DNA from 4 places in the Vibrio chaetopteri genome. Region 2 is predicted to be linked to each of the others. Evidence: predicted binding sites of a transcription regulator. Region 2 holds the regulator's gene; each other region holds the start of a gene.
What was found. The regulator MetJ, encoded in region 2, represses methionine synthesis genes. The targets are predictions, from matches to a motif close to TTAGACNTNTANANGTCTAA.
Positions count from the first base shown of each region.

Region 1: a site for MetJ is predicted at 2,871-2,890, ahead of metA (homoserine O-acetyltransferase MetA). Genes of this name have one in related genera too.
Region 3: a site for MetJ is predicted at 3,177-3,196, ahead of metE (5-methyltetrahydropteroyltriglutamate--homocysteine S-methyltransferase). Genes of this name have one in related genera too.
Region 4: a site for MetJ is predicted at 2,535-2,554, ahead of metK (methionine adenosyltransferase). Genes of this name have one in related genera too.

Region 1 is NZ_CP115920.1:2,242,938-2,247,842, reverse strand. It holds gene PG915_RS10160 (AMP-binding protein) at 1-1,504, shown strand, start outside; gene PG915_RS10155 (DUF3081 domain-containing protein) at 1,601-1,852, shown strand; gene metA (homoserine O-acetyltransferase MetA) at 1,899-2,840, opposite strand; gene PG915_RS10145 (AAA family ATPase) at 2,983-3,384, shown strand; gene PG915_RS10140 (DUF3859 domain-containing protein) at 3,424-3,861, shown strand; gene PG915_RS10135 (ribosome recycling factor family protein) at 3,861-4,193, shown strand; gene PG915_RS10130 (M20/M25/M40 family metallo-hydrolase) at 4,249-4,905, opposite strand, start outside.
Region 2 is NZ_CP115920.1:488,167-493,071, reverse strand. It holds gene PG915_RS02240 (bifunctional aspartate kinase/homoserine dehydrogenase II) at 1-1,501, opposite strand, end outside; gene PG915_RS02235 (O-succinylhomoserine (thiol)-lyase) at 1,508-2,677, opposite strand; gene metJ (met regulon transcriptional regulator MetJ) at 2,942-3,262, shown strand; gene PG915_RS02225 (malic enzyme-like NAD(P)-binding protein) at 3,979-4,905, opposite strand, start outside.
Region 3 is NZ_CP115920.1:2,343,756-2,348,660, reverse strand. It holds gene PG915_RS10620 (GntR family transcriptional regulator) at 1-233, shown strand, start outside; gene PG915_RS10615 (ArnT family glycosyltransferase) at 497-1,891, shown strand; gene metR (HTH-type transcriptional regulator MetR) at 2,210-3,121, opposite strand; gene metE (5-methyltetrahydropteroyltriglutamate--homocysteine S-methyltransferase) at 3,321-4,905, shown strand, end outside.
Region 4 is NZ_CP115920.1:3,213,976-3,218,880, reverse strand. It holds gene PG915_RS14565 (SprT family zinc-dependent metalloprotease) at 1-59, opposite strand, end outside; gene PG915_RS14560 (DUF2189 domain-containing protein) at 134-928, opposite strand; gene metK (methionine adenosyltransferase) at 1,307-2,458, opposite strand; gene tkt (transketolase) at 2,769-4,781, shown strand; gene PG915_RS14545 (hypothetical protein) at 4,834-4,905, opposite strand, start outside.

The DNA.
Region 1 (4,905 bases), 1.7 Mb from region 2:
TGAATTGAATGAAAAGAGCGAAGCATTTGCGGCCTATTTGCAAACGGAGCTTCACGCTAAAAAGGGCGATCGCATTGCACTGATGATGCCAAACCTTCTGCAATATCCTATTGCTATCTTGGGTGCGCTAAAAGCAGGTCTTGTGGTAGTGAACGTCAATCCGCTGTACACACCGCGTGAGCTTGAACACCAGCTTCGTGACTCAGGCGCCACCATCATTGTTGCGGTAACCAACTTTGGCAATAGCTTGCAACAAGTGATTGAAAAGACCAGCATCAAGCACGTGATTTTAACCAGTATCGGTGATGCACTAGCGCCTCATAAGCGCACCTTGGTGAATTTTGTCGTTAAGTATGTAAAAAAGATGGTTCCTAAATACAACTTACCAGGTGCTATCTCCCTTCGTCGTGCATTGACTGATGGCAAACAAATGACCTTTGTTGCGCCAGAATTAACCCGTGATGATTTGGCGTACTTGCAATATACAGGTGGGACAACTGGGCTCGCTAAAGGCGCGATGCTGACACACCGCAACATTATTGCCAATGTGCTTCAGGTTTTTGGACATTTTGGTCCGCGCACTGCGAAAGAGCAAGAGCGCGCAGTGACACCATTACCGCTTTATCATATTTTTGCTAACTCGGTCAGCATGATGCTGATGATGTACATGGGGGCAAGCAATCTATTGATCACTAACCCTCGTGATCTAAACAGCTTTGTCAATGACTTGAGCAAGTATCCGTTTACCATGATCTTTGGTTTGAATACCTTGCTTGCGGCGCTTAACAAGCATGAGAAGTTTAAAACGCTCGATTTTTCTAACGCAGAATTCACCATTGCTGGCGGCATGGCGACTCAAAAGCATGTTGCAGAGGAATGGCAAAGAATCACGGGAATGCCAATCATTGAGGGCTATGGTCTGACAGAATGTTCACCTGTCGTAGCGGGCGGTGTACATACTCAACAAGCCTACGTGGCAGCGGTTGGAGTGCCGTTGCCAAGTACTGAACTGCGTATTGTTGATGATCAGGGTCAGGCGCTTGGAGTGAATCAAGTGGGTGAAATACAAATTCGCGGCCCACAGGTGATGAAAGGCTACTGGAAGCAAGACGCTGAAACCCAAGCGATCCTCGCAGAAGACGGTTGGCTCTATTCTGGTGATATTGGCCGAATGGATGAGGAAGGCATTTTCTACATTGAAGATCGCAAAAAAGACATGATTCTCGTGTCTGGCTTCAATGTGTTCCCAACAGAAGTTGAAGAAGTTGCAACCCTACATCCGAAAGTGACTGAGGCGGCTGCGGTCGGTATTCCAGATGATATTGCCGGCGAGCGGGTGAAGCTGTTTGTCGTTGCTAACGGCAACGTGACTGCGGATGAAATTAAGCAGCACTGCCGTAAACATTTGACCGGCTATAAGATTCCAACCTTTATTGAATTTAAGGATGAGCTGCCAAAAACCAACGTAGGCAAGATTTTAAGGCGCGAGCTACGCGATCAGTAGAACTGAATTTTCAGATCAATTAGCCACCAAACTGGCGCAATACGCACTACTAAGCCACACTTTAAATGTGGCTTTTTTTGTTTGAAGGAGATAGCGATGAGAAACGAACTTGATCCCAACAAAATTCTTCGAGCGTATGACGCGGTGATGGAGAACGGTACAGACACCGAATTTGGCAAAATTTACGAAGGCGTTGAAGCCTATTCCGATTACGATGGGTACAACGTTTATATGCGGGGTAATGGTGTGGAACTTAAAGTGGGTTTTCACAATACCTATCACCTTGAATACGACCAAGAGCACTTACGTGATAGTTTTTTAAAGAAAGTCGCGATGTTAGCGAAGTGAAATACCTAATGCCTCCCTCCTTAAAGGGAGGCATTGCAGATGAAGGCTATTCGTCTTTTGTAAATGCAGCTTCACTAAAGTGGTCAAGATCGTAAGGTGTTTGCTGGTAAACACAGTAGTTAAGCCAGTTCGCAAACAGCAAATGACCATGGCTACGCCAGCTAGCAATCGGCTTATTGTCTGGGTTGTTGTTAGGGTAGTAGTTAATTGGAATAGCTGGCTCCATACCTTCCCCCAAATCTCTCACATATTCATTATGTAGCGTATGAGAATCATACTCAGGGTGACCTGTTACGAATACATTTCGCTTATCTTTCGTGGCCGCAAGATACACACCAGCGACATCAGAGGTTGCAAGAATATCGAGATCCGTGTGTGAGTCTAGATACTCCGGTGAGAAGTCAGCGTATCGGGAGTGCGGTGCTAAAAAGGTGTCGTCAAAACCGCGAAGGATAGGGTGGTGTGGATCGTGGATTTCATGGTGATATACACCGGATAGCTTTTCTTTTCGCGTGCGCTTTGGAAGATCAAACAGTAGCTTCAAGCCCGCTTGTGCCGCCCAACACACGTAAAGTGTTGACGTGACGTGTTTGCTTGCCCAGTTCATGATGGTTTGTAGATGCTCCCAATAAATCACATCTTCAAACTGTACGAGACCGAGTGGTGCACCAGTAATAATCAGTCCATCAAAGTTGCGGTTTTTGATGGTTTCGAACTGACGATAGAAGGTGTCTAGGTGTTCCGTTGGCGTATTTTTACTTGGGCGATCATCAATGCGCAGTAGCTCTACATCAACTTGCAGTGGGCTATTAGAGAGTAGCCTCAAAAACTGAGTTTCAGTTTCAATTTTCTTTGGCATCAAATTGAGGATCAACACTTTAAGTGGGCGAATTTCTTGAGTCGCCGCACGTGTTTCCGACATTACAAAGATGTTCTCTTGTTGCAATACATTTGATGCAGGCAGTTGATCGGGGATCTTAATTGGCACAGCTTTCTCCCTAAGCTCTGTTTTGGTCTTCTGGACGTCTATACATCTAAATTAACGCAAACGTTATTTCTTGTCGATAATTAATTTTAGCTTACGTTAGTGTGCAAGTGCGCTACTAATGATGCCAAGACAAGGTACAATAATGCCTTTGCATAAACTGATAGCGGAAACGAGTTTGAAACTAACGCTCATTCGTGGCTTACCTGGTTCTGGGAAAAGTACCTTAGCCAAGACGTTCAATGCGGCTCACTACGAGGCCGATATGTATTTTTTGAATGCTGATGGCGAGTATCATTATGATGTGAGCAAAATCGCCGACGCCCATGATTGGTGCCAAAAACAAGTGGAATCTGCGCTTGCGGACAATCAAGACGTGGTGGTCGCCAATACGTTTGTTCGCTTGTGGGAGATGAAAGCTTACAAAATACTCGCTAAGCGTTATAAGGCTGAACTAGAGATCATCGTTTGCCGAGGTCGGTATCTAAATATTCATGGTGTTAGTGATGATGTCATAGCGTCTATGCAAAAACGCTGGCAAGATTAACCCCAACCATTAGAACAGAAAAATAAAAGAAAATTTACCATGGCGAAGCGTTCACCTGTCGTAGAAATGACCTCTTATGGCATTTACTCCACTTGGGATTCAGGCTCCAAAGATCTCCCTAAAATTCAAGAATTCACAACTATCGTACCTGCGGATGAGCATATTGAGTTTGGCTTTATTGTGAACATCAAAAAGGCCAAAGGGGAGAAGGTTCGATATTGTATCTATCACCCTGGCGTGCTGAGTAAAAAAGGGCAGGTGTTAGCGCCTTTTGATGGCGATGAACACGTCGGTAGCAATGACTGGGACTTCTACCTTGGCGATACTATTCAGTTACTTGATCCTATCAATGGCTTTGAGAGTAACTTAGGCGATTGGCGCATGGTGATCGAGATGCAGGGTAAAACCATCGCAGAAAAAACCTTTAAAGTCACAGCAAGAGATGAAGGTCAGTTTTGGAAACGTCGCGGTTTTTAGTGTCGGTAAAGCTGAATAGCTTTGTTCACCGCGTTGAAGATAAAGCTATCGTCATGGCCTGTGCTGTGAAGTATGGCTGTACGCTAAAACGTATTAGACGCTCACGCAACTGGACACTGAGCGGAGAGCCTTCTGCATTATTGAAATTTTCCATCGAGGCCAATGTCGGCTGGATTTCTGTTGCGATAAATAAAGTGCTAGATGGCTACAAGTCACCCATTCAAGAAGTCCTTGAGCGGGAGCCTGAGATCACGGTCGCTGATTTGATGTATCAATCTGGGTGCACGCTGGCAGAGGCTCGCGCTGCGATTGATGAATTTGAAGATTTGTGATGATAAAAAAGCCGCTTCGCTGTGAGCAGAGGCGGCTTCTATTTTTACTGTATGATTAAGCGGTTACGTAGCTAATCACAAAGTCGGTGATCTTCACCATGTCATCAACAGCGATGAACTCTTCTGTGGTGTGCACTTTAGACATACCTGTAGATAGGTTTACTGTCGTTAAACCTTTCTCGTTGAAGTTGTTAGCATCGCTGCCACCGCCTGTATGCTTAGTGTTTGCTTCAACACCGTTTGACGCAAACACTTCTTTGATTTTCAGAACGTGAGCATCATCTTCAGCGATAACAAACGCGTCGTAAGCGCGAGTTGACTCAATCTCCACCTCTGCACCAAACTTCTCTGCTGATGCTTGGAATGTCTCAACCATGTGGTTAACTTGAGCAGTAAGTTTGTCGCTATTTAGAGAGCGCGCTTCTGCAACGACTGTTAGCTCAGGCATAACAATGTTTGTTGCTTGACCGCCGTGTACTGAACCGATGTTTGCTGTGGTCTGCTCGTCGATGCGCAGTAATTTCATGTTAGCGATAGCGTCCGCTGCAACCATAGCGGCACTGATGCCTTCTTCTGGCGCAAGACCTGCGTGAGCTGGACGACCTTTGATCTTAGCGACGATTTTTTGCTGACCAGGTGCACCAGTAACGATAGTGCCGATAGGACCGCCTGTATCCAATACGATAGCGTTTTTCGATTGAATGTAAGACAT
Region 2 (4,905 bases):
GACTGTCGATAACTGCGACTAGGTTGAAACTCATGCCGCGACGTTTTTCAAGCTCGCTTTTCTGCTCTTTGAACAGCTCTAACCAACTTGAACCAATGTTACCTTTACCACACAGCGCCACCGCAACGCGCTTTTGCGCTTGGAACAGCTGAGTGTGTACCGATTTCACAAGCGGCTGAATGTCTGATTTGCGCAGTACAGCGGCTAGACTCAATTGAGACTCAGCTTCTGAGAAAAACTCCACTGGTGCATGTTTTAGCTGCTGATAAAAACCAAAGCAATGATTGGCGTTTTTAGTCACGCCAGCGCCTACAGCGGCAAGCATAGAGTAACCTTCTTTAAGCTTAATCTCGGCTTCGATCGCCAGATCTTGCAGCTCAGTGAGAGCACCAGAGGCAATCTCTGCGGTGTAGGCAAGACGGAGACGATATTGGTCAGCTTGCGCTTCAAACGCCAACGGCGCTAATTGCGCACGCTTGAGACCGTTAAGTACTTCGGTTTGAGCACGCTCAAAGTCGTGACCAGCTGCGAATGCAAGCTCAATTAGCAGTACTTCATCAAGTGAAGTGATAATCTTTGCGCCGCGTCCAGAAGCCAGCACACGTTCAATACGCGTTGAGCCCGACTCCGGCTGATAACTGCAGCGAAGACTCAAATCCATGGCACTTTGCGCGACAGGCTGGAGAGTACGACTGTGAAGCACAGGGGCAGCTAAACGCGCCAATTCACTGGCTTCATCCAATCGCAGTAATGGTAATAAGCAGGCGTCATTAACTACACGAGGGTCAGCGCTGTATACGCCTGCTACATCGCTCCAAATAGTCACGCAAGAAACTTCAGCCAATGCGCCAATCACAGTTGCGGAGTAGTCGGAGCCATTACGACCGAGCAGTACGGTTTCACCGCATTCACTTTGTGCCATAAAACCGGTAATCACCACACGATGATGTGCATGCTGAGCCAGTACTTCTTTAATCAGCGGATACGATTTAGCGCGATCTACCTCTGGCTGAGTACCAAACTCAGCGCGCAGAAACGCTCTTGCATCTTGCGACACTGCTGGGAGATCACTTTGCCTAAGCAACGCCGATAAAAGGCGTGAAGACCAAACTTCACCGTGACCTAGCACAGCAGCACGCTCGGCATCGGTCAGTGGGTAGCTAAGCTCACCCAGTGTACTGAACTCATCTTTCAACTGAGAGACAAGGCTTTCTGCTTCTTCGCCAGTCAACAGCGATTCCACCAGCTCAATCTGAAACTGACGCAGTGCTTGAAGGTGTTCATGAGCAATGCGCCCATCTTTGTTCAGTGCATCAAGAAATTCGATAAGGCGATTGGTGGTTTTACCTGCCGCCGAGACCACAATGAGGTCTTCCTCGTTAGAGTAGTCTTTTAAAATAGAAACGACGCGGCGATAACACTCAGGATCGGCTAAGCTGCTGCCGCCAAATTTGTGCAGCTGCTTGTTACTCTTTCCGCTTTGGGTACTGCTTTGACTCATGCCGGCTTATCCTCCAAACGCAGATGCTTTCTCAAACGCCTGAGCAAGGTCATCAATCAGATCTTGCGCATCTTCTAGGCCAACAGAGAGGCGAAGTAACTGTTGAGATACGCCCGCTTCTGCTAATGCCTCTTCACCCATTGCACGGTGTGTCATAGATGCTGGGTGGCAAATCAGACTTTCTACACCGCCCAATGATTCCGCGAGCGAGAATAACTCCAACTCACCGACAAAATATTTCAGCTGCTCAAAGCTACCTGCAAACTCAAAACTCAGCATAGAGCCAAAACCAGATTGCTGCTTCTTAGCAATTTCATGACCTGGGTGCTCAGGCAGGCTCGGATGATAAATCACTTTCACCAATGGTTGCGGCTTGAGAAAATCTAGGATCTGCTGTGAGCTTTCTTCGTGAACACGCATACGCGCCCCAAGGGTGCGAATACCACGCAGCGTCATATAACTATCAAAAGGTGTGCCCGTCGCGCCGATACAGTTGCCCCACCAGCCTAGTTCTTCCGCGTGCTCTTCAGTCTTAGTGATCACCACACCGCCAATCACATCAGAGTGACCGTTGATATATTTGGTGGTTGAGTGGATAACAAAGTCCGCACCAAGCTCAAGAGGCTTTTGGTACACAGGTGTCAAAAAGGTATTGTCTACCGCCACTAGCGCGCCAACTTTCTTGGCTTTTTCACACACGGCTGCAATATCAACGACACGCACAAGCGGATTAGACGGTGTTTCAAGTAGGATTAGTTTCGGTTTTTTCTCAAGCGCGGCATCAAAAGCCTGCTCATCGCTTTGATCAACAAACTGAACCTTGAAGTCACCCTTCTGCGCACGAGTGTTGAATAGACGGTATGTACCTCCGTAGCAGTCGTGAGGAGCAATAATGGTGTCTTCTGGACCTAAGAAGGCCGAGACCCAAAGGTTCAGAGCAGAGGTACCACAGTTGGTCACCACCGCACCTTTACCAGATTCCAGCTCATACAGAGCGGTTTCGAGTAAACCTCGGTTTGGGTTTCCTGAGCGGGTGTAATCGTAAGTCGGCACTTCCCCAAACGCAGGGAATCCGTAGTTAGTAGAAAGATAAATAGGTGGCACCACAGCGTGATGCTGGGTATCCGATTCGATACCAGTACGTACGGCTATTGTCGCTGGCTTCCGATTGCTCATAGAAACTTCCTTTCTCAAATCGCATGGCTAGAGCCACAGTGTCTACTTTTACCGGTAATATGGGAACCGGCAAACGCCACAAACGTTAAAGAATTAACATTGCATTAAAATAAATGTCCACATTCGTTGCCCCACTTTACTTTCCAAAATGTGAGACGTCAACACTTCTAGACGTCTATATGTCTTTGCTTATGGCAGTAAATCCCGCTAAAATTGCAGGATACTTATTACTACTATTTATGATTAACAGAGCGAAGGTGTGTAATGGCAGATTGGAATGGTGAATACATTAGCCCATATGCGGAGCACGGTAAAAAAAGCGAGCAGGTAAAAAAAATCACAGTGTCTATCCCGCTGAAGGTACTAAAGGTATTGACCGATGAGCGTACTCGTCGCCAAATCAATAACCTACGCCATGCAACCAACAGTGAGCTATTGTGCGAAGCGTTCTTGCACGCCTACACTGGCCAGCCGCTTCCAACCGACGAAGATTTAAGAAAAGACCGTCCTGATGACATCCCAACAGAAGCGAAAGAGCTGATGACTGCGATGGGGATTGAGTTTGAAGCGTTTGATGAAGAGTAGATTGCATTCTACTCCTGAGATCATATGTCCAAGTTCACTAGAACTTCCTCCGCGAGCTTTTTGTTCAAGGAATATAGCAACACAGACCTAAAGATAACGTCATCCTAAAGCTATCGTCACCCCTGCGTAGGCAGGGGTCTACTCAAAGCATGCACCAAGCCTCAAGAAGATTCCTGCCTGCGCAGGAATGACGCACGCTTTAAAGTCTCCATTGCCAAATTTATCGTCACCCCACTAGCCGCGCGCCTGCGTAGGCAGGGGCCTACTCATAGCGCGCACCAAGCCTCAGGAAGATTCCTGCCTGCACAGGAATGACGCACGCTATAGAGTCACCACGATCAAAATTATCGTCATCCCAAAGCTATCGTCACCCCACTAGCCGCGCGCCTGCGTAGGCAGGGGTCTACTCAAAGCGCGCACCAAGCCTCAAGAAGATTCCTGCCTGCGCAGGAATGACGCACGCTATAGAGTCACCACGATCAAAATTATCGTCATCCCAAAGCTATCGTCACCCCACTAGCCGCGCGCCTGCGTAGGCAGGGGTCTACTCAAAGCGCACACCAAGCCTCAGGAAGGTTCCTGCCTGCGCAGGAATGACGGGAGTGGTGGGCATATCACGTTAAAACTATTACAGTGTGTGATGCCATGACCGCCCAATAAAAAAGAGGGTCATCTAGACCCTCTTTCGTTAAATACGTTTCGTGTTCGCCACAACCTTAAGCCATATAACTATCTGGCAACTCAATACGAGCAACACCCGATTCTACTGCCGCTTTCGCGACCGCTTTAGCTACGCGAGGTAACAAACGCGGATCCATCGGTTTTGGAATGATGTAGTCTTTACCAAACGTCAACGATTCAACGCCTGCAGCATCTAGTACCTCTTGTGGTACCGGCTCTTTCGCTAGCTCACGAATCGCATCTACCGCAGCCAGTTTCATCTCATCATTAATCTCACTCGCACGCACATCTAGCGCGCCACGGAAGATAAACGGGAAACACAGCACGTTGTTAACTTGGTTTGGATAGTCTGAACGACCCGTACCCATAATCAGGTCATCACGAACCTGGTGTGCAAGCTCCGGTTTAATTTCTGGATCTGGGTTTGAACAAGCAAACACAATTGGCTTGTCCGCCATCAGCTTAAGTGCTTCTGGTGGCAGCAAATCAGGACCCGATACACCAAGGAATAGATCCGCACCTTCAATTACATCTTCTAGCGTGCGCTTGTCGGTGTTGTTGGCAAACAGCTCTTTATACTCGTTAAGATCATCACGACGCGTGTGGATCACACCTTTGCGATCCAGCATGTAGATCTTCTCACGCATTGCACCGCATTTGATCAAAAGCTCCATGCAAGCGATCGCCGCAGCACCAGCACCTAAGCAGACAATGGTCGCTTCCTTAAGATCTTTACCCTGCAGCTCAATCGCATTGAGCATACCTGCTGCGGTAACAATCGCAGTACCGTGTTGGTCATCGTGGAATACAGGCACATCACAACGCTCAATTAGGCGACGCTCAATTTCGAAACAGTCAGGCGCTTTAATATCTTCTAGGTTAATACCGCCAAACGTATCTGAGATGTTGGCAACCGTGTCGACGAACTCATCGATCGTGCGGTGTTTAACTTCGATATCAAT
Region 3 (4,905 bases), 1.6 Mb from region 2:
CGAAGTACCAATATCTTGAAAAAGAGTTGGGCTTGCATATAGACGGTGCACTCCAGGATTTTGAAGCGGTTATGCCAGACGAGCACTTATGCGAAGTGTTTGAGCTATCTCCAGAGGTGCCTATTATTCGCCTTCTTTCGACAGGTAAGCTCAGCGATGGCAGCATCTTTGAATACACTAAGCTGTACTTCAAACCGAACACGTATTCGTACAAGCATTATCTAAAGCGCTAACCAGACCAATGCCGAGGAATTCTTCTTGGCATTGATTCCTACACTCCTTTCTTGACTCTCTCATACCTAACTCTATACAAAGCATTACAGGCCTTGACAGCATAAATATATAGACTAATTGTTGAAGTGCGGGCTCCAATTCTCCTTATTTATGAATTCATGGGGAATTTACAGAGAATTGACTTAGTATGCTTTTCTCATACGCTCAACCTGAGTAAAGTTTGCCGCCAAACCCCTGAAATTAACCGAATCCAAGGGCGTCTATGCTGTCTACAATTCTTCATTTCGACCAATCAACAAACACTCCAACTGATATTGCTCGCTCACATCGCGCTGCGTTGATCTGGTGTTTTGTGTACGCTGTGGCTTGGTCATTGGTTTCTTATCACCTTGATCCAACAGTGCCTTATGATGCTGTTGAGGCGTTAAACTGGGACAGCAATGGAGAGTGGGGCAGCCCAAATAACCCATGGTTTGTGGGTTTTGTAGCGCGTATTTTGCTGATTTCATCGTCTACGGAGTTTGCATCGGCATTTTGGTATGTAGGCCACTTTAGTGTGGTTGCTGTAGGTATGCTAGGTTGCTACCGTTTGGCGTATAAGCTGACGGACTCAATCGCGTTAGCTTGGCTTGGTATGCTGACATTGAACTTGTCAGGGGTCATCAATTTCGATGCCATTCCTTACAATGATAACTATCTTCTGTTTGGCTCTTGGTCTTGGCTACTGCTGATGTTCGTTAAGGCTGTTTACGAAGACTCAAGATGGTGGATCCCGTATGGAATTTTGGCAGGCTGCTCGGCGATGGCGAAATACACCACGTTTGCACCTGTCGCGATGGTCTTCATTTTAAGCTTGGCAGTACCGAGCGTCCGTCGTAACTGGAGCGATCGTAATTTCTATATTGGTATCGCGGCTTTTCTCGCTTTGGTCACTCCAAACTTCTTTTGGATGTTTGCTAATAATTTCTCTTCGGTGAAATGGGTGAGCGGCCAAGTTTCGGCTCAACTTAGCCCGGGCAGTTGGCTGGCGCTTCTGTCGGTCTTTTACCCGCTTATTTTACTTGCAGGTTTGCTAGGTAAACGTGGTCTGCGCTTTACTAAAAATGTACCGGAAAAGGTTTGGCTAACTACATTTGTTTTGCTGGCACCGCTGGTGGTGATTATGGCGTGGTTTACGTTCCATAAAGGCGGCCGACTCGTTGAGTGGTTGCATCCATTCTTTATGCCAGCACCGGCGGTATTGGTCGCGTTTTTAGCCAAAGATGTGATTGGTCAGCTGTCACGCGCATACAAAGTTCTGGTGACAATGGCGCTGCTGATGATCGTTGGTTACAGCTCAGTTATGGTTTGTAACGTACGCAATGCAGGCCAGAATTTTGAAGGCGTTAAAGTGTTAGCGCATGATGCAGAAACATTCTGGTATGAGAACACGGATAAGCCCCTCAAGCTGGTGGGCGGCGCAGAAATCTCAGAATGGATGACATTCTACATCGCACCGCACCCAGAAATGTCAAACCGCTGGAGCAACGAGACGCTACCGAATGTTTACAACCGCCATGTCACAGCGGGAAAGATTGAATCACAAGGTGTGTTGTTGCTGAGTCATGTAGGTGAAGGTTGTGAAGGTCAGACGTTTAGACGTTTTACTGAAGAATGACCGCAGTTTGAAGTGACAGTGACTAAGCAGATTGCCTATCAAGATTCTTCTCAAGAGCCGGTACAGCAGATTTGCTTGGGGATGATAGCGCCGAAAGAGTGATTTAGTTTTGGCGATGCGACGATAGGAGCGAGCCTGTAGTTCTCCCCCTTAATAAGGGGGAGTTAGAGGGGGGTGCTCTTGATTTTTTCTCATTAATTTAATGTGTTACAGAGATAAAAACGAAGAGCAAAGAGCACCCCTCCCAGCCTCCCCTTATTAAGAGGAGGAGCAAACTGGCTCACTGCGTGTCGCCTGATCTAGAACCAACGCCCACCATCAAGCCACTTTGATCCCATCCAAATGCTGCTTGCACTGCGCTCTTGCGGTACCAAAAAATGCTTGCAGATAATGTTTATCCTTTTCCCCATTGCGAACAGCTGCAAACAGTCTGCGCCATAGTCCTTCACCTAATGGCTTGCTGGTGATCAAGCCTTGACGGGAAAACTCACTGACTGCCCAGTTTGGTAGAGCGGCTACACCAAGACCAGCAGAGACCATTTGTACCAACATTAGAGTGTTGTCCGCTTGTTTCCACTTGTTTGGCTCTACGCCTGCTGGCGTGAGGAAGTGTTTAACGACATCTAGGCGCTGCTTTTGCACCGGATAAGTCAAAAGGGTTTGGTCCGCTAGATCGCTTGGCTCGATATGATCTTTTCCTGCCAAAGGATGAGAGATTGAGGTAACAAGGCGCATTTCGAAGTCGAATAGGGGTTCGTAGTGGATTTCTGAGCGTGGTTGGATGTCTGACGTGATCACCAAATCCAGCTCTCCGCCTACGAGAGCGGGGATGGGTTCAAAGCCAAAGCCTGAGGAGAAATCCAACTCAACATGTGGCCAAGCAAGTTGATACTCTTTCAGGGCTGGCATTAACCATTGGAAGCAAGAATGGCAGTCGATAGCCATATGGAGGCGACCGTTAACGTCTTCTTTAAGTCCGGCTAAGTCACCTTCGGCTTGGGCGATGCGTGGTAGAACGTCGTTAGCGAGATTAAGCAGGATCTCGCCTTCAGAGGTGAATTTCACTGGTCGAGTTTTGCGAATGAATAGTGGCGAGCCAATACGAGCCTCGAGATCTTTCAGTTGATGAGAGAGTGCTGATTGCGTTAGGTGCAGCGAGGTTGCGGTAGCGGTTAGTGAGCCGGTATCGCGCAGTGATGCCAGTGTTTTTAAGTGTTTAAGCTCTATCATGAAAATCCCTCATCCTTAATCCCTTTCCATTAACTTACCGTGCTTTAGGGTATAAGTAAACGTCTAGACGTCTAAATGATGTTTTCTTATTGCATGAGAAAGATTCATATTCTTTGTGAATGAATTGCGATTGTTCATATTGCTTTGCTGGGTGATGCTTTAGCCATCCAGACTGCTAATGAATAAAAAGGACAACATCATGACAGCGACTCATATTCTTGGTTACCCGCGTATCGGTGAAAAGCGTGAACTGAAATTTGCTTTAGAACAGTATTGGCGTGGCGAACTTGACCAGCAAGGCTTGAAGCTGGTCGCTGCTAAAATCCGTAAACAAAACTGGGAACGCCAAAAACAAGACGGCCTCGACTACGTAACCGTCGGTGACTTTGCATGGTACGACCATGTACTTGGTACCAGTCTTCTTTTAGGTCACGTGCCAAAGCGACACAATAACGGTTTCCCCGATCTAGACACGCTATTTCGTATTGGCCGAGGTCAGTCTCAAACGGATTGTGGCTGTGCTGGGGAAGCCGCTTCGGATATGACTAAGTGGTTTAACACCAATTACCACTACATTGTTCCAGAGTTTTCCTCAGAAGATCAGTTTAAAGTGAGTTGGACTCAGCTGTTCGATGAAATTAATGAAGCGCAGCAGCAAGGTCATAAAGTGAAGCCGGTACTGCTTGGTCCGTTGAGTTACCTTTACCTGGGTAAAGAAGTAGAACAGGGCTTTGATCGCCTGTCACTACTACCACGAGTACTGACTGCTTATCAGGCTATTTTCGCTAAATTTGAAAAACTCGGCATTGAATGGGTACAAGTGGATGAACCTATCTTAGCGCTGGAGCTTGAAAAGCCGTGGTTGGACAGCTTTAAGCTCGCCTATCAGGTGATCCGCAGTGATGTGAAAGTGCTGCTTGCGACCTACTTTGACTCCGTTGTGGACTCACTTGACGCGATTGTTGAGCTTGAGGTTGACGGTTTACATGTTGATGCCGTTGCCGCGCCAAACCAATTGGATGAAGTGGTTAATCGTCTGCCAAGTGATTGGGTGCTGTCAGCGGGTATCATCAATGGTCGTAATGTTTGGCGTGCCAATCTGCACAGCGCTTTGCAGACATTAAAGCCAGTAAAAGCAACCTTGGGTGAGCGCCTTTGGGTGGGGTCTTCATGTTCTTTGCTCCACAGCCCTGTGAATGTTGAGTTGGAAACTAAGTTGCCGCAAGGTACCGAAAACTGGTTCTCGTTTGCCAAGCAAAAAGTATCCGAGGTCTCTTGGCTTGCCAAAGCACTTGATGGTGATAAACAAGCAATAGAGCACTGCGCCCAGTATGGTCAACCTATCTTAGATCGTGCTCGTTCAACGTGGGTGAATAAACCCCAAGTTCAAAGCCGTGTCGCGACGCTAGCTTCTACCCATGGCGACCGCAGCGCTCCGTATGCTGAGCGTGCCCATCATCAACAAGAAGTACTTAAGTTACCTAAGCTCCCAACGACGACGATTGGCTCGTTTCCTCAGACTGCCGAAGTGCGTAAAAGCCGCGCCGCTTTCAAGCGTGGTGATATCACCATCGCGGAGTATGAATCACTCATGAAAGGATTCATCAAAGATACCGTGAAGCGCCAAGAGGCGACGGGTCTGGACGTGCTAGTGCACGGGGAAGCTGAGCGTAATGATATGGTGGAGTACTTTGCCGAGAACTTATCGGGCTTCCAAACCACAGAATTTGGCTGGGTACAAAGCTATGGTTCGCGCTGCGTTAAACCGGCAATTGTCGTCGCTG
Region 4 (4,905 bases), 770 kb from region 2:
CAGCGAGACAGAGTCTTAATGGCTTGATAATGAAGTTGCTCAGAAAGCGAAGCATCCACGGGGTATAACCTACAATAAAAAAGCGCCCAAACAGGGCGCCATTCTACTGAGGTTGGCTGAGTATGCCAACGTGTTACGCGTGGTGTTTCTTTTTGATGGTCTCGTGATAGGCGTGCCATGTGCCGTAACCAAGGATCGGCATTGTCACGATCATTCCTATGCCATATGTGGCAAAACCAATCAAGATCCCGCCGCAGATAATCAGAGCCCAAACAATCATGGCTGGTACGTTAGATTTGACGGCATTAAAACTGGTGAACACAGCGGTCATAATGTCGACACGGCGCTCCATCATAAGTGGGATAGAGAATGCTGAGATGGAGAAGATGATAGCCGCAATCACCGCACCAACTACGCTACCGGTAATCAAGAATGGAGCAAATTCAGAGAGTGGTGCACCTTGTACAGAGGGGTAGAGTGCGTGCAGCAGAGCCGCTATGCGCATCCAAAAGATCATGGCGACGGCCAAGAGTACCGCAAACGCCCATTGCGAGGTGGAGTTGCGCCCAATGGCTTTCATAGAGTGGAATAGACTTGGTTTATGACCTTTCTCTCTTTCCCATGCTGCATCATAGAGACCTAAAGCGAGAAACGGACCAATCAACATGTACACAACCAAGCTTGGCATGATCACTAGGTGCGTGCCTTGCCATTGCACCAGAAGCACGATAGCGACGGCAGCGGCAGTAAAACAGAGCCCATAAAAAGCGCTGATGATCGGCATGCGAATAAGGTCATGTAGCCCAAGTGCTAACCAATGAAATGGTGCAGACACACTGAGCTGGTTAGATGGAATGGTTTTAGCGTAATCTTGATCCCTGACTTCATGTTTCTTCTGGAAGTCATCAGAATTAACGGTTCGAGGCATATGTCCTCCCTGATTGACAAACTGGCCTTCGTTTTATCAGGGCATGGCGCTAATCATCATGGATACGTCGGGCAATAGACTTGCATTTACCTTTGCAAAATCCAGCCATTTTCCGTTGTTAGCGTCTTCCCTTCTTAAGCGCTCTATTTTGCATACGAACAAACTCTCAAAGCGGTCTATTCGCAAGGGCACTTTTGTCTAACTATTGACCGTGTTAGAGGAAAACACAATTTTCAGAAGGGTATTAAATACAAGCTACAAGATAGTGAATTAACATTTTTGTAACAAAGTATTTGAAAAGACAGGATTAAAAAATAAAAAAGCCCTCAAAAAAATTTTGAGGGCTTTTTTGGAGTAAAAAACTCAGGTTAAGAGTAATTACAGACCAGTAAACTCACGCAGGATCGCTGCTTTGTCTGTCGCTTCCCAAGGGAACTCTTCGCGACCGAAGTGACCGTATGCTGCAGTCTTCTTGTAGATAGGCTGAAGCAGGTTTAGCATCTCTTGCAGACCGTATGGACGTAGGTCGAAGTTTTGACGAACGGCTTCTACGATGATGTCGTGAGAGACTTTTTCAGTACCAAATGTCTCAACCATGATAGACGTTGGATCCGCAACACCGATTGCGTAAGACAGTTGGATTTCACAACGGTCAGCCATGCCAGCCGCTACGATGTTCTTCGCTACATAACGTGCTGCGTATGCTGCAGAGCGGTCAACTTTTGATGGATCTTTACCAGAGAATGCACCGCCACCGTGACGAGCCGCGCCGCCGTAGGTATCAACGATGATCTTACGACCTGTTAGACCACAGTCACCCATAGGACCGCCGATTACGAAGCGACCGGTTGGGTTGATGAAGAAGTTCGTTTCTTTGTTGATCCACTCTGATGGTAGTACTGGCTTGATGATCTCTTCCATAACCGCTTCACGCAGATCAGGGGTAGAGATGGTATCGCAGTGCTGAGTAGAAAGAACAACCGCATCGATACCAACGATCTTACCTTGGTCGTATTGGAACGTTACCTGAGACTTAGCGTCTGGACGTAGCCAAGGTAGAGTGCCGTTCTTACGCACTTCCGCTTGCTTTTGAACAAGAAGGTGAGAGTAAGTAATCGGTGCTGGCATTAGGATGTCAGTTTCGTTCGTTGCGTAACCGAACATGATACCTTGGTCGCCCGCGCCTTGTTCTTTAGGATCTGCTTTATCAACGCCTTGGTTGATATCTGGAGACTGCTTACCGATGGTGTTCAGAACAGCACAAGAATCCGCGTCAAAACCCATGTCAGAGTGAACATAGCCGATTTCGCGAACGGTTTCACGCGTTAGCTCTTCGATGTCTACCCATGCTGAAGTAGTGATCTCACCACCCACCATCACCATGCCAGTCTTAACGTAAGTTTCACAAGCAACACGTGCTTTTGGATCTTGTTCTAGGATTGCATCAAGAACCGCATCAGAAATTTGGTCTGCGATTTTATCTGGATGGCCTTCTGATACTGACTCAGAAGTAAACAGGTGCTTAGCCATGAGAGCTCCAATTACTGTTTTTAAGCGAGTGTCTAATCACTCACTTGTAATAAATTCAATGATATATAGTAGGTGTATCTACATCTAGACGTCTATTCTAGTCATCAATGTTCGATTAGCAAGCGATTTTTGCTTTTAACATATAGCCAAACGTTTGCCTGTTTTGTATGTGAATCGCCACATTCCGGCGACATTATTCGGCGATAATGCCAAAAAATGACGGTAAATCGTTTGCAGAGACTATATGGCTTTGCGACAATAGCGGCCGCTGATTATTCAATCAGTCTATGAAAAACTTGGAATTCGCTTAATGCACTCAGGAGCAGACATGTCTTCTCGTAAACAACTCGCTAATGCAATCCGCGCGCTAAGCATGGATGGTGTTCAACAAGCTAACTCAGGTCACCCAGGTGCACCAATGGGTATGGCAGATATCGCTGAAGTTCTTTGGCGTTCTCACCTAAATCACAACCCGTCAAACCCAGAGTGGGCTGACCGCGACCGTTTCGTACTATCAAACGGCCACGGCTCAATGCTGATTTACTCTTTGCTTCACCTAAGCGGCTACGAGCTATCAATTGACGATCTTAAAAACTTCCGTCAACTGCACTCGAAAACGCCAGGTCACCCAGAGTACGGCTATGCACCAGGTATCGAGACGACGACTGGCCCACTAGGTCAAGGCATCACTAACGCGGTTGGTATGGCACTGGCTGAGAAATCCCTTGCAGCGCAATTCAACAAAGAAGGTCACGACATCGTTGACCACTTCACTTATGTCTTCATGGGTGATGGCTGTCTGATGGAAGGTATCTCTCACGAAGCGTGTTCGCTAGCGGGTACGTTAGGTCTAGGCAAGCTGATCGCTTTCTGGGATGACAACGGCATCTCTATCGATGGCGAAGTGGAAGGTTGGTTCTCTGATGACACGCCTAAGCGCTTTGAAGCATACGGCTGGCACGTAATCCCAGCGGTAGACGGTCACGATGCTGACGCGATCAATGCAGCGATCGAGGCGGCAAAAGCGGATCCACGTCCAACACTTATCTGTACTAAAACTATCATCGGTTTTGGTTCGCCAAACAAAGCGGGCTCTCACGACTGTCACGGTGCACCTCTAGGTCACGACGAAATTGCAGCAGCACGCGAATTCCTAGGTTGGGAGCACGGTCCATTCGAAATCCCAGCTGATATCAAAGCTGAGTGGGATGCAAACGAAGCAGGCACGGCTAAAGAAGCAGCTTGGAACGAGAAGCTAGCAGCTTATGAAGCGGCTTACCCAGAACTTGCGGCTGAGTTTAAGCGTCGTGTGAACGGTGAGCTTCCTGCTGAATGGGAACAAGCTACAAGCAAGATCATCGCTGACCTTCAAGCGAATCCAGCAAACATTGCATCACGCAAAGCGTCTCAAAACGCGCTAGAAGCGTTTGGTAAGATGCTTCCAGAATTCATGGGCGGCTCTGCTGACCTAGCACCATCAAACCTGACCATGTGGTCTGGTTCTCAGTCTCTAACGGCTGACGATGCGTCTGGCAACTACATCCACTACGGTGTACGTGAATTCGGTATGACGGCGATCATCAATGGTATTGCTCTGCACGGTGGTTTCGTACCGTACGGTGCAACATTCCTAATGTTCATGGAATACGCTCGTAACGCAATGCGCATGGCTGCACTGATGAAAGTGCAAAACATCCAAGTTTACACGCACGACTCTATCGGTCTGGGTGAAGACGGTCCAACGCACCAGCCGGTTGAGCAAATCGCATCACTACGCGTAACGCCAAACATGAGCACATGGCGCCCATGTGACCAGGTTGAGTCTGCAGTCGCTTGGAAATACGCGATTGAGCGTAAAGACGGCCCTACGTCGCTAATCTTCTCTCGTCAAAACCTAACGCAGCAAGAGCGTGACGCAGAGCAGCTAGCAAACGTTGCTAAAGGTGGTTACATCCTGAAAGATTGTGAAGGCACGCCTGAGCTGATCCTTATCGCAACCGGTTCTGAAGTTGAACTAGCAACAAACGCTTACGCTGAGCTAACGGCTGAAGGCAAGAAAGTACGCGTTGTGTCTCTTCCTTCAACTGACGTATTTGACGCGCAAGATGAAGCATACCGTGAAGCGGTTCTTCCAGCGGCAGTGACTAAGCGTATCGCGGTTGAAGCGGGTATTGCGGATTACTGGTACAAGTATGTTGGCTTCGGTGGCAAGATCATCGGTATGACGACATTCGGTGAGTCTGCACCAGCAGGCGAGCTATTCAAGATGTTTGGTTTCACAACGGAAAACGTTGTGAACACGGCAAAAGGGCTGCTTGCATAAGCACCTTCATCTTGAAATGAAAAACCGAGCCTAGTGCTCGGTTTTTTTGTGGCTATTCAAACTCTTTGCCTTTGTTTTCAAGTGTACGTTTGCCACAGTCTTGGCAGGTTATGTAGCGATCCAT